DNA from 4 places in the uncultured Virgibacillus sp. genome. Region 4 is predicted to be linked to each of the others. Evidence: riboswitches for the same ligand, from Rfam matches in the RefSeq annotation. Region 4 holds a riboswitch; each other region holds the start of a gene.
What was found. Region 4 has a riboswitch for S-adenosylmethionine ahead of Q1A47_RS06420 (YezD family protein). Riboswitches for the same ligand answer to the same signal wherever they lie in the genome.
Positions count from the first base shown of each region.

Region 1: another riboswitch for S-adenosylmethionine. It lies ahead of Q1A47_RS12115 (methionine ABC transporter ATP-binding protein); the one in region 4 lies ahead of Q1A47_RS06420 (YezD family protein).
Region 2: another riboswitch for S-adenosylmethionine. It lies ahead of metK (methionine adenosyltransferase); the one in region 4 lies ahead of Q1A47_RS06420 (YezD family protein).
Region 3: another riboswitch for S-adenosylmethionine. It lies ahead of Q1A47_RS00665 (methionine ABC transporter ATP-binding protein); the one in region 4 lies ahead of Q1A47_RS06420 (YezD family protein).

Region 1 covers NZ_CANMAB010000052.1:3,587-6,768, reverse strand. Annotated here, with positions in the region: gene Q1A47_RS12125 (MetQ/NlpA family ABC transporter substrate-binding protein) at 1-8, opposite strand, end outside; gene Q1A47_RS12120 (methionine ABC transporter permease) at 95-745, opposite strand; gene Q1A47_RS12115 (methionine ABC transporter ATP-binding protein) at 735-1,766, opposite strand; SAM riboswitch class I at 1,839-1,942, opposite strand; SAM riboswitch class I at 2,024-2,130, opposite strand; gene Q1A47_RS12110 (NAD(P)/FAD-dependent oxidoreductase) at 2,320-3,182, shown strand, end outside.
Region 2 covers NZ_CANMAB010000123.1:7,030-10,211, reverse strand. Annotated here, with positions in the region: gene pckA (phosphoenolpyruvate carboxykinase (ATP)) at 1-1,079, opposite strand, end outside; SAM riboswitch class I at 1,348-1,458, shown strand; gene metK (methionine adenosyltransferase) at 1,756-2,952, shown strand.
Region 3 covers NZ_CANMAB010000002.1:12,354-15,535, forward strand. Annotated here, with positions in the region: gene Q1A47_RS00645 (arsenate reductase family protein) at 1-160, shown strand, start outside; gene gcvH (glycine cleavage system protein GcvH) at 360-743, shown strand; gene Q1A47_RS00655 (toprim domain-containing protein) at 971-1,327, shown strand; gene Q1A47_RS00660 (thioredoxin family protein) at 1,371-1,709, shown strand; SAM riboswitch class I at 1,778-1,888, shown strand; gene Q1A47_RS00665 (methionine ABC transporter ATP-binding protein) at 1,993-3,024, shown strand; gene Q1A47_RS00670 (methionine ABC transporter permease) at 3,014-3,182, shown strand, end outside.
Region 4 covers NZ_CANMAB010000019.1:14,763-17,944, forward strand. Annotated here, with positions in the region: gene Q1A47_RS06415 (bifunctional homocysteine S-methyltransferase/methylenetetrahydrofolate reductase) at 1-1,689, opposite strand, end outside; gene Q1A47_RS06420 (YezD family protein) at 1,916-2,077, opposite strand; SAM riboswitch class I at 2,172-2,288, opposite strand; gene Q1A47_RS06425 (glycoside hydrolase family 13 protein) at 2,362-3,182, opposite strand, start outside.

The DNA.
Region 1 (3,182 bases), on a different contig from region 4:
CTTTTCATGCTGTTCTCTCCTTATTTTTAAATACGTTACTTAACGATAAATGCTTTAAAAAATAGCTAGAAAAAAGCGTTCAAATTAATAGTCATTACCGACGTCTAATTTTTTTAGAAATGAAATTGCCTGTAGATTGTAAGCCTTGAACCATAATAACGAGAATCCCTACGGTGATAATCATAACCAATGTATCAAAGCGTTGATATCCGTAAGTAATAGCTAAGTCGCCAAGGCCTCCACCCCCTACTGCACCTGCCATGGCAGATGCACCTACGAGTCCAATGGTGGCAATCGTAATACCCAATAACAAGGAGCTAAGCGCTTCTGGAATAAGGAAGCGCATAATTATCTGTTTAGGTGTTGCACCCATAGCCTGTGCTGCCTCCATCACACCTGGATCAACCTCTAGTAGTGAATTTTCTATTAATCGAGCAATATATGGGCCAGCATATAAAATCATTGGAACAATAGCTGCCGCAGTTCCAATTGAAGTTCCAACTACCAAACGAGTAAATGGTATGACAGCAACCATTAAGATAATAAACGGAATAGATCGGAACACATTTATAATGGCATTTAATACGGTAAAAACTGCTTTATTTTCCCATAAATGACCTTTTCTTGTGACAACAAGTAAAATCCCTAAGATTAGACCAATTACAAACGAAAAAAGCAAGGAAACGCCAACCATTACAATAGTCTCCCATAATGCTTCCACAATTTGTTGACCATTAACTAACATCTGCTAGCACCTCCTTTACCGTTACCTTCTGTTGGTGAATATGCATGATAGCACGATTTATTTCATTTTCATCACCATCTAGTTTGACGATTAAATTGCCAAATGGTGTTCCCTGTAGCTCCGTAATACTGCCAAATAACACATTTACATCAACCGCATATTGCTTAGCAATTTCTGATAATAGCGGTCGTCCCGTCGATGCCCCAAGGAATACAATTCGATAAATTTTCTGACGTTGATCCCGCACTTTTAACAGCTCATATACGGATCTAGGAATATCATCATGCATCACAGACCGTACAAATTTATGTGCAATCTCTGTCTTTGGCTGTGCAAACACTTCGAATACGGAACCTGCTTCTACTACTTTCCCCTCATCCAATACCGCTACCTTATCGCAAATCTCGCGAATAACCCCCATTTCATGCGTAATAATCAAAATGGTTAGGTTATATTCTTCATTTATCTTCTTTAGCAGCTGTAAAATTGATTTCGTAGTTTCTGGATCTAGTGCTGAAGTTGCTTCGTCACATAATAATACCTTTGGCTTCGTAGCAAGGGCACGAGCAATTCCTACACGCTGCTTTTGTCCACCAGATAGTTGATCTGGATAATTATCTGCTTTATCTTTTAATCCAACAAACTCTAGTAGTTCTATAACCCGACGCTTCACTTCATCTTTTGGTACATTAGCAAGTAATAACGGCATCGCTACATTTGCGAATACTGTTTTAGCATTTAATAAATTAAAATGCTGAAAAATCATCCCGATGCTTCGTTTAGCTTCACGTAGATCCTTTGGAGAAAGGCTTAGCAAATCTTGATTATTAACCGTTACTTTTCCCGAAGAGGGACGTTCTAATAGGTTCACACAACGAATAAGGGAACTTTTCCCAGCACCACTAAAACCGATAACACCAAATATTTCACCTTTTTCAATGTGCAAATTCACATCGTCTAATGCCTTTATTTGTTGTTGCTTTCCATTATAAATTTTACTTACACGTTCAAATGTAATCATGATGTATCACTCCTTTATGTCTATACTAAAAATGCCTCTTCAGTTAAGAAGAGGCATCCATATACTATCCTCTTCTTATCTTTCAAGCTCTTAGCTTGCTGGATTTGGCACAGTACTTCATAGAGTCTGTTGCCGAGGTTTCAAAGGGCCAGTCCCTCCACCTCTCTGGATAAGAAGTTACGCTATAAAATTTTGTCCCGAATAAAAAAATCCCTCCTTGTTTGTAAGAAGAGATTTCCATATCTATTGGCGCTCTCTTCTTATTTTCCAAGCACAAATGACTTGTTGGATTTGGCACAGTACTTTGTAAAGTCCGCTGCCGAGGCTTCAAAGGGCCAATTCCCTCCACCTCTCTGAATAAGAAGTTTATATTTTGTAATTGATATATACAATACTACGCTTGCGACATCCTGTCAATTACTATTTGAAAATTTTTTATAAACCTGTCATTTATTTTTCTAACCGTTTATTGCTTTCCTAAAAAAATTCTGTATAATTAGTCATAGTGATAATGATTCTCATTATCATCAATGGCGAAGGAGGTAATTATAATATGCAACATTTAGATATTACAGATGTAACTATTGTTGGTGGTGGACCAGCAGGTTTATATGCATCTTTTTATAGTGGCATGAGGGATTTATCAACTCGTATTATAGAATATCAACCAAAGCTTGGTGGTAAGGTACACGTATATCCAGAGAAAATGATTTGGGATGTAGGTGGATTAACTCCTGTAACTGGAGCTACCTTAATTGATCAAATGGCAGAGCAAGCATTGACATTCGATCCTGAAGTCATTCTCAACGAAAAAGTTACAAAAATAGAGAAAAATGAAGATAACCTATTTGTATTAACTTCCCATTCTGGTAATCAATATTTAAGTAAAACAGTAATTCTTGCAGTTGGTGGCGGTATATTAAATCCAATTAAAATTGATATTGAAGGTGCAGATCGATTTGAGGTAACAAATCTGCATTATACCGTACAAAGTCTTGAGCATTTCAAAAATAAAAACATTATCATATCTGGTGGGGGAAACTCAGCCATTGATTGGGCTAACGAATTAGAACCAATAGCTAAGCAGCTACATATGGTGCATCGTAAAAATGAATTTACAGGACATGAAGCACATATTTCGCAAATCATGAATTCTACAGCTAACATCCATTTTAATTCAACCATTGAGAAGTTGCATGCTAATGCACAAGGCGATCAAATCGAAGCCGTGGAAATACGAAACCACGAGACAAATCAAGAAGAAGAAGTGAAAACAGATGCGCTTATCATTAGCTATGGCTATGAACGAGAATTAACGTTTATTAAAGAAAGCCCTTTAAATATTGAAATAGAAAGGGATTTCTTTGTAAAAGGAACCTCGAAATCAGCTACTTCCATTGAAGGTCTTTATGCAGC
Region 2 (3,182 bases), on a different contig from region 4:
TTTGATAATTTACTTATTGGCGGCAATGTTCCCGAAGCATCTGCTGTAAGGAAGATAATTGTATTTGGATGCCCAGCAATACTTGGCACTGCGATATTATCAATGTTTTCAATTGGATAGGCTGCTCTTGTGTTTTCTGTTAAAGTTGTGTCATCATAATCAGGTAGCCTTGTTTGTTTATTAAGAATAACGTTTTCAAGGACAGAACCAAATCGTATTGCATTATAAATTTGCGGCTCTTTTTCTTGAGATAAATGAATACACTTTGCGTAACATCCGCCTTCAATATTAAATACTCCATTTGGACCCCAACCATGCTCATCATCACCAATTAATCTTCTGTAAGGATCAGCAGATAAGGTGGTTTTCCCCGTGCCGGATAAACCAAAGAATAAAGCCACGTCTCCCTCTTTGCCAACATTAGCAGAACAGTGCATAGATAATACATCTTGTTGAGGTAGTAAGAAATTCATCACTGAAAAGATAGACTTTTTAATTTCACCTGCATATTCGGTACCACCTATTAGAATGATTCGTTTTTTAAAAGAAACAAGAATAAACGCTTCTGAGTTCGTACCATCTACTTCAGGATCTGCTTTAAAAGTAGGGGCTGATATTACTGTGAATTCAGCTTGATGTGATAGTAACTCATCAGCAGTTGGAGTTATAAATAACTGCCGTGCAAATAGATTGTGCCAGGCATATTCGTTAATAACTTGTATTGGTAAGCGATACGCGTGGTCTGCACCAGCAAATCCTTTAAATTGGAATAGCTCTTCTTTATTTTTTAAATAGGAAATAACCTTTTCATACAATCGATCAAATACAGATTCATCAATGGATTGATTTACTGTTCCCCAATCCACCTGCTGTTCACTTACTTCATCTGTAACAATAAATTTATCTTTTGGGGAGCGACCGGTATAAGATCCTGTTGTTGCTTGAACTGCACCTGTTGTGGTTAACATGCCTTCTTCTCTTGCTAAAATTCTTTCAACAAGCTGAGGTACGGATAAATTTGTTTGTAGCTGTTTATGCGTGTATAATTCTTTTACGAAAGACTTTTCTACCGTTTTCATGTTAAATACCTGCCTTTATGTGAAATTGTATTCACGTTCTTTTGTTGAACGACCAAATAATCCTGAATATGTTTATTAGTATAACACATTTAAGTTAATAGTCCATACTAAATATAAAATAATTTTTATAAGATGTTGAATGTTTACAGCAAAAAATGTCGTTCAGAATCTTTCTTTCCTTTAGTATGAGTAAAAAACTTCTGAGAATACAGTTAAACTAGTTGACACATTAAGCTTCTTCCGATAAGCTAAGTTTCGAACGGATACTCTCTTATTCAGAGTTGGTGGAGGGACAGACCCAATGAAGCCCAGCAACCATCACTTTAGTGAAAAGGTGCTAACCTGATGCAAGGAGATTTTTTTCCTTGAACAATAAGAGCGAAAGGCCAGCAATCCTTTCCTCATGACAAGCGGGAAAGGCTTTTTTTATTAGTTATAAAAATTCTACACGTAGATGACTAACTTTAACCCGATTATAAACATATTAGTCAATTTCTAAGCTAAATTGTCATTCGCCTGCGTGTACGTGTGAACCAGGAGTGACAATAGAATATACGGTAGTAGGTAATCTTTCTGGTGCCTTTCTTATTTCAGTTTAACCTTAGTACTTATTACTGAATGAGCATATTTGATAAATAGAGTTCCGTAATCGATATTTGAAGGAGGATTTAGCAACATGGCTGCTAATCGTCGTTTGTTTACTTCTGAATCAGTAACAGAAGGACATCCAGATAAGATATCTGATCAAATTTCAGATGCTATTTTGGATGAGATATTAAAAACAGATCCAAATGCCCGAGTGGCATGTGAAACAACTGTTACAACTGGACTTGTTCTTGTAGCGGGTGAAATATCCACTACTACTTATGTAGATATACCTGCTATTGTTCGTAAAACTATAAAAGAAATCGGATATACTCGCGCAAAATTTGGGTTCGACGCGGAGACATGCGCAGTATTAACTGCCATTGATGAACAATCACCTGATATTGCTGGTGGAGTTGACACAGCATTGGAAGCAAGACAAGGAAAAATGAGCGATCAAGAGATTGCTGCAATAGGTGCTGGTGATCAGGGTTTAATGTTTGGTTTTGCTTGTGATGAAACAGACGAATTGATGCCACTTCCAATCTCATTGGCACATAAGTTGGCAAAGCGTCTCGCTGACGTTCGGAAGGATAAGACATTAGAATACTTACGACCGGACGGTAAAACACAGGTAACCGTTGAGTATGATGAAAATGATCAACCTGTTAAAATTGATACCATCGTAATTTCTACACAGCATCATCAGGATATAGCTACAGAGCAAATAGAAAAAGATTTGATAGAGCATGTTATACGCCCTATAGTACCAAATGAGTTATTAGATGAGACGACTAAATATTTTATTAATCCAACTGGCCGTTTCGTTATTGGTGGACCTCAGGGGGATGCAGGTTTAACAGGTCGAAAGATTATTGTTGATACGTATGGAGGCTATGCTAGACACGGTGGCGGAGCGTTTAGTGGAAAAGACTCTACTAAAGTTGATCGGTCAGCTGCATACGCTGCCCGTTATGTCGCAAAGAACATAGTGGCTGCCAGGCTTGCCAAAAGCTGTGAAGTACAGCTAGCCTATGCCATTGGTGTAGCAGAACCTGTTTCTATTTCGATAAACACTTTTGGAACAGGTGTTGTAAATGAAGAGCAACTAGTAAAAGCTGTTCGAGAATTATTTGATTTACGACCAGCAGGTATTATTCGTATGTTAGACTTGCAAAAACCTATTTATAAAAATACTGCTGCTTACGGGCATTTTGGAAGAACAGACATTTTATTTCCATGGGAGAAGACAGACAAAGTTGAGCAATTGAAAGCACTTATTAAGTAGTAAAGTCTTGATCATCCTTTAGCTTCACAATGGTTATGATACGAAAAAAGGTAACCTAGCTGATTTAATCTTCTAGGCTGCCTTTTTTCATAGTCTAAATTACAATATTTTCCATAAGGATAAAGAAGGCGTGTTGAGCTGCGTCCAGCTCCAGCGCACAGAATCTAGGTGACTTCACGAATCGCCCTAATCTAAGTCATCATTGGCTTGCAAGCACACCGTGATTCCTT
Region 3 (3,182 bases), on a different contig from region 4:
AGAACTAAATATCAAGGATAAAATAAAAGATGCATCTGATGAAGAGATGGCAACAATATTAGCCACCGATGGCATGCTAATTAAGCGTCCAATTGTCGCAGATGACTCAAAAGTAACAGTCGGTTTTAAAGAGGAGATGTTTGAAAATACGTGGCTTTAATTTCTCTTTGAACAGAGCATGTTTAGGATAGACTTACGTAAAATAACAGACATAAAGAAACGTCCAAAATAAGACATGTATTTATGGACTTTTGGAAAAAACCGTATGAACAAATAATATGAAAAGTTAAAAAGAAATACTGGATAATTGCGCGTATACCTTGTATAGTAAAAGTGAATTACATATTGGAGGGGATAGTTTGAGCGTACCTAAAGAATTATTATACTCAAAAGAACATGAATGGGTAAAAAAAGAAGATGGAAAAGTTCGTATTGGGATTACTGATTTTGCTCAGGATGAATTAGGAGATATTGTGTTCGTAGAGCTCCCTGAACCTGGTGATGAATTAGAAGTAAATGAACCATTTGGTAGTGTAGAATCAGTGAAAACAGTTTCTGAATTATATGCTCCAATTAGCGGTAAGGTTATTGAAGTGAATGAAGAGCTAGAGGATAGCCCTGAATTCGTAAATGAATCTCCTTACGAGAAAGCTTGGATGGTCGTGATTGAACCATCTGAAGAGACAGAGCTTGATGATTTATTATCTGCTGATGCATATGATGAGATCGTAAATCAAGACTAATTGCATATCAGAAAAATAAATGGCTGATAAACAACCTTTGGTTGGAATCAGCCATGTTTTTACAGCTATACTAATTGCTCAACATTACGAATTGGACGTATCACTAAATAACTACATTTCATCATATAATAAAGGAAAGTCACATTTCGAAAAGACAACTACTGATAACATAGTAGAAGTGAGCGATATTAAAACCTTCCGCTTGATTTACTGAGGAGTGCTATGTGATGATAACTGACGAATTAGAAAAAATTATTATCGTAGAAGGCTTAACAGATAAAAAGCAAATTAGAAAGGTTATTACTGACGATGTAACGATTATATGTACGAATGGAACATTAGGTGTTGAACGATTCGATCAAATGTTAGAGGATTACGCATTAGATGATAAAGACGTCTACATTTTAGTAGATGAGGATGAATCAGGCCAAAAACTGCGAAAGCAATTGGCAAGAGAACTACCACATGCAGAACACATCTATGTTAGTAGTGAATATCGAGAAGTAGCAACAACTCCTGAAAATATTTTAGCTCAAGTATTAGTGAGTAAACGAATCGCTGTTAATCCGATTTTCTTAATCTAAACAAGGTGTAAAAGTAATGGGTAGGACTTAGCAAGCACTATGAATGAGTTTAAATAAGGTGATATGTTTGCAACAAATTACAGCCGAACTTTTGAAAAGAGACCACTACCTTCTTTATATATTTACTCCTTTTTGTGGTACGTGCAATTTAGCAAGGTCCATGCTAAAGAAAATTGAGTCTGTACATCAAGAAGACATTTTTTATGAGATGAATGCATCCTTGTATCCAGAATTTATGCAGGATAATCAAATAGAAAGTGTACCGTGTCTTGTTGTTAAGAAGGATAATCGAATTGTAGAAAAAGTGTACGCATTTCATTCCATACCTAATATTTATCGATATTTATTAGATTATAAGCCGGAAATGTTTAAGAATAGTTAGCTGAAAATCGTTGACATTGTTTATACAGCATGCTAATATATCTTTTATCGTAATTAAATAGTTGAAAACTCTTATCTTGAGCGGTGGAGGGACTGGCCCTATGAAACCGCGGCAACCTTCAAGCTATCATGCTTGAAAGGTGCTAATTCCTGCAAAGCCTAGGCTTTGATAGATGAGGGGACGAAAAGGCAAACAAACGTCTTTCTGTTCTCTTACAGAAAGGCGTTTTTAATTGTATTTAAGGACATAATACAAATGTATGTAAATAAAAGGAGGATTACGTGTGATATCGATACAGGGTTTGAGTAAGGTCTTTACTTCAAACAAAAGCAATACAGCAGCTGTAGATAATTTGACCCTTTCGATTGATCAAGGAGACATCTTTGGTGTTATTGGTTATAGCGGAGCGGGTAAAAGTACGTTCGTTCGATTATTAAATCGCCTTGAAGAACCAACCAGTGGTCGAATTACAATGAATGACAAGGAAATTACGACATTAAATAAACGAGAACTTCGATTAGTAAGGCAAGATATTGGGATGGTATTCCAGCATTTTAATTTGCTCTGGTCGCGAACTGTTGCCGATAATATTGCTTTTCCTTTGGAAATAGCTGGGATTCCTAAAGCGGAAAGGGATAATCGTGTAAAAACATTGATTGAGCTAGTTGGGTTAACGGGAAAAGAAACATCCTACCCCGCCCAGCTAAGTGGTGGTCAGAAGCAGCGAGTCGGTATTGCACGTGCCTTGGCAAATAAGCCAAAGGTTTTATTATGTGATGAAGCAACTTCGGCACTTGACCCAGAAACGACGAACGCAATATTAGATTTACTTGTTAATATTAATAAAAATTTAGGGTTAACTATTATTCTTATTACACATGAAATGCAAGTGATTCGAAAAATATGTAATCAAGTTGCTGTTATGGAAAATGGAAAGATTGTAGAACAAGGGAATGTACTCGATGTGTTTCTACATCCAAAGCAAACTGTTACTAAAAAGTTCGTCAAACAAATTATGGGGTCTGACGAGGAAGATAGTGATATATCACATGTTATGAACCGTTATCAAAATGGAAAGCTAATCAGACTTCATTTTGTTGGAGAAACAACGAACGACGCATTAATTAGTCAAATTATAAAAAAATATGGTGTGGACATTAGCATTTTACAAGGGAAAATAACGCAAACACAGGCTGGTGCCTATGGAACCTTATTTATTCAAATGGACGGTAATGAAAAAGATATGAACAAAGCTATTTCGTTTGTTCGTGAAGAAACCTCCGTAGAATTGGAGGTTATCCACGATGCTAACTAATTTATTACCAAATATTAAAGTAGAAGATTTTATAGAAGCAACTTATGAGACTTTTTATATGACGATCATTGCTTTAGTTGGAACGTTTATTATTGGGTTATTGTTAGGATTGCTTCTATTCCTTACTCAAAAAGGTGGAATTTGGCAGAATAAGTTAT
Region 4 (3,182 bases):
TTGCTTGATGGACTGTTGCTTATCTACTGCTACGTTTTTCATTCGTTGCCGAATAATTTCTGGCATTTTAATTCCTGGTACTTCATTGTGCAGGAATTCTGCATTTTTGGTTGATGTCAATGGCATAATGCCTACATATATTGGCTTATCTATATGATGTGTTTCTTCGGCAAGCTCGATAATTTTTTCTTTACTGTATATTGGTTGTGTTAGAAAGTAATCAGCACCTCGATCTATTTTTCTTTCCATTCTCTTAACAGCTTTATCTAGTCTTGCAACATTGGGATTAAAGGCCGCACCAACTTGAAACTTAGTAGGTTGTCTAAGTGATTTACCAGAGAATGACAAACCTTGATTAAATTGTTTTATGAGTTTAATTAAGTCAAGTGATGTTAGGTCGAAAACCGATGTTGCCCCAGGGAAATCTCCTATTTTAGTAGGGTCTCCAGTAATGGCTAGGATTTCATTGATCTCAAGTGCATGTAATCCCATTAGATGTGATTGCAATCCGATTAAATTGCGATCTCTACAAGTTAAATGCACGAGTGGTTTGATACCGATTTCCTGTTTGATTTTTGCAGCGATTGCTATATTGCTGATTCTAGGTGTTGCCAATGAATTGTCAGCAAGTGTAATTGCATCAATACCTGCTTTATCTAAAGCTCTAATCCCTTCCAAATACTCCTCCGTATCTAAGTGTTTCGGTGCGTCGAATTCAACGATAATAGAATGTCTTTGCTTTACCATATCTATTAAGCGGGGCTCTTTATCTATTGGACTATTACGAATTTCAATCGGTTCTGCTTTAGGAATTACTTCTTTTTCCTGTAACGGCTCTAAATCTTTAACGCCCTCTGCAATTGCTTGAATATGGGCGGGAGTTGTTCCACAACATCCTCCAAGAAGCCTTACCCCTTCATTACGAAAATCTTTGGCACAGCTTTTAAAATAATCTGGCTCATTTTCATAGATAAGTTTTCCGTCACGATATGCAGGAAGACTAGCATTTGGATAAGCTGCAAGAAATGACCTTTCTAGTAAAGGGACCTCCTTTAAAGAATCAAGCATATGAAATGGACCTAAGCGGCAATTAATTCCGACAATATCTGCTCCTGTGTTTTGTAACCGTTGTAATGCCTCTGGTAAAGGGATGCCGTTTTGTAGTATACCTGCCTCATGCATGGATACATTCGCTATAATTGGTAGCGCTGTCTCTTCTCTAGCTATTTCAAGTACAGTTGTCAACTCTTCTAGATCGTAGTAGGTTTCTAAGATTAGACCGTCTACCCCCTCCAATAGTAAACAATATAACTGTTCTCTAAAGCTTCTCTTAATTTCATCATTCGTGGCTTGAAGTGTTTGTGTACCATGTATACCACCAATCGTTCCAAGCACAAATACATCCTCACTAGCCGTTTGCTTTGCTATTTTTATAGCGGCTGTATTGATTTTTTTTACTTGATCCTCTAATCCATATCTGGCGAGCTTAATATAATTGGCACCATACGTATTTGTTTGAATTAAATCAGCACCAGCATGAATATATGCTTGGTGAATTTGTGCAATTTGTTCTTCTAATGTAAGATTTAATTCTTCAAAGCAGTGATCCACTCCATAGGAATAAAGTAAAGACCCCATTGCACCATCACCAATAAGGATTCTTCTATCTAATTCAGTTAATAAATCCATCTCTCATCACACTCCTTTCCAATTTTTATTTAAAAAAAGACACCCTACTAATACGAAGAATATATTCTTCTTCAAGTGGGTGCCTTTAGTCGTCTAATCAGCATAAGCGAAAGTTATTTAAGTAGCTTTACTTCGACTTTGCAAATATGGCCATTGGTGTTCCAATAAGCGCAACATACGAACAAAGTGGAGTAATAATGAAAGAAGTGAAAGAATTATTTTCCTATCACTTTCTCTTTACTTTTGGTTTTAATGGATAGCGTTTTTTCTCCGTTGTGTCAATTTGTGTAACCTCTCCTTCATGAACCGTAATTACTAATGATCCAAACTCGACCCTTTGAATTGCTGAAATAATATCGTTTATTTTCGTATCATCGATCTGTGCCATCTGATCCCTCCTTTTAAATCACCAAAATAGTTAGAGAAAAAAATAAAAACCTCTTTTCAGATTGAAAGAGGTTTGATTGGCTTATACATTACAGTTCCCATCTTTCAAACAACTTTCGTTTGCTGGATTTAGCACCGTATTACTCTTTTTGAATGAGTATGGTTGCCGCAGGATCAATGGACCAGTTTCCTCCCCTGACTCTCGATAGGTAAATTATGAAGTTTTGATTGTACTCATTATCTTAGAAAGTAAATAGACTGTCAAGAGAAAATTTTAAAAAATTATTACATTTCAAAAATACGATAGCTAAGTGGCTGTATTATTAATGGATCGGTTTTAGAATCCAATGCTTTCCTGATCATTCCTTGTTTTGATAGGAACCATTCACTAATAGATTTAGTCTCGTCCATGATAGAATGGATGCTAAGCTTTGTTTTCATTTTTCCTGCGTGTAAAATAAAAACTAGGCACCTATTTATATTCCTTTTTTCATAGCAAATAAGATTTGCTTCATTATCATCATAAATAAATCTGAAATTACCATAATTGCCAAAAAGGGGATCTGTTTTTCGCAATGTGATGAGTGTTTGAATGAATTGAAATAGTTCAAGATTTTGCCTGTTGGTGTTCCATTCCATACATGAGCGACATCCAGGATCTTCACCACCTTGCATGCCAATTTCATCACCGTAATAAATGCAGGGTGTTCCCGCAAATGATAGTTGAAATAAATACATTAATTTTACTTTTTCTACATTACCATTTGCTAATGTTAACACGCGAGGCGTGTCATGACTATCCAAGAGATTAAAGGCTACTTCATTAATATTTCGTGGGTACATATGCAGTAATGTTGAAATTGACGCTGTAAAGTCAGATGCTTTTATTTCATTTTTGCCAAAAAAATCAATGACACTGTTTGTAAATGGATAATTCATAACTGCATCAAATTGGTCTCCATGTAGCCAAGGCATTGAATCATGCCAAATCTCACCTAAAATATAGGCATCTGGTTTGGCCTCTTTAACTGTACGACGGAAGTCTCTCCAGAAAGAATGGTCAATTTCATTAGCAACGTCTAAGCGCCAGCCATCAATGTCGAATT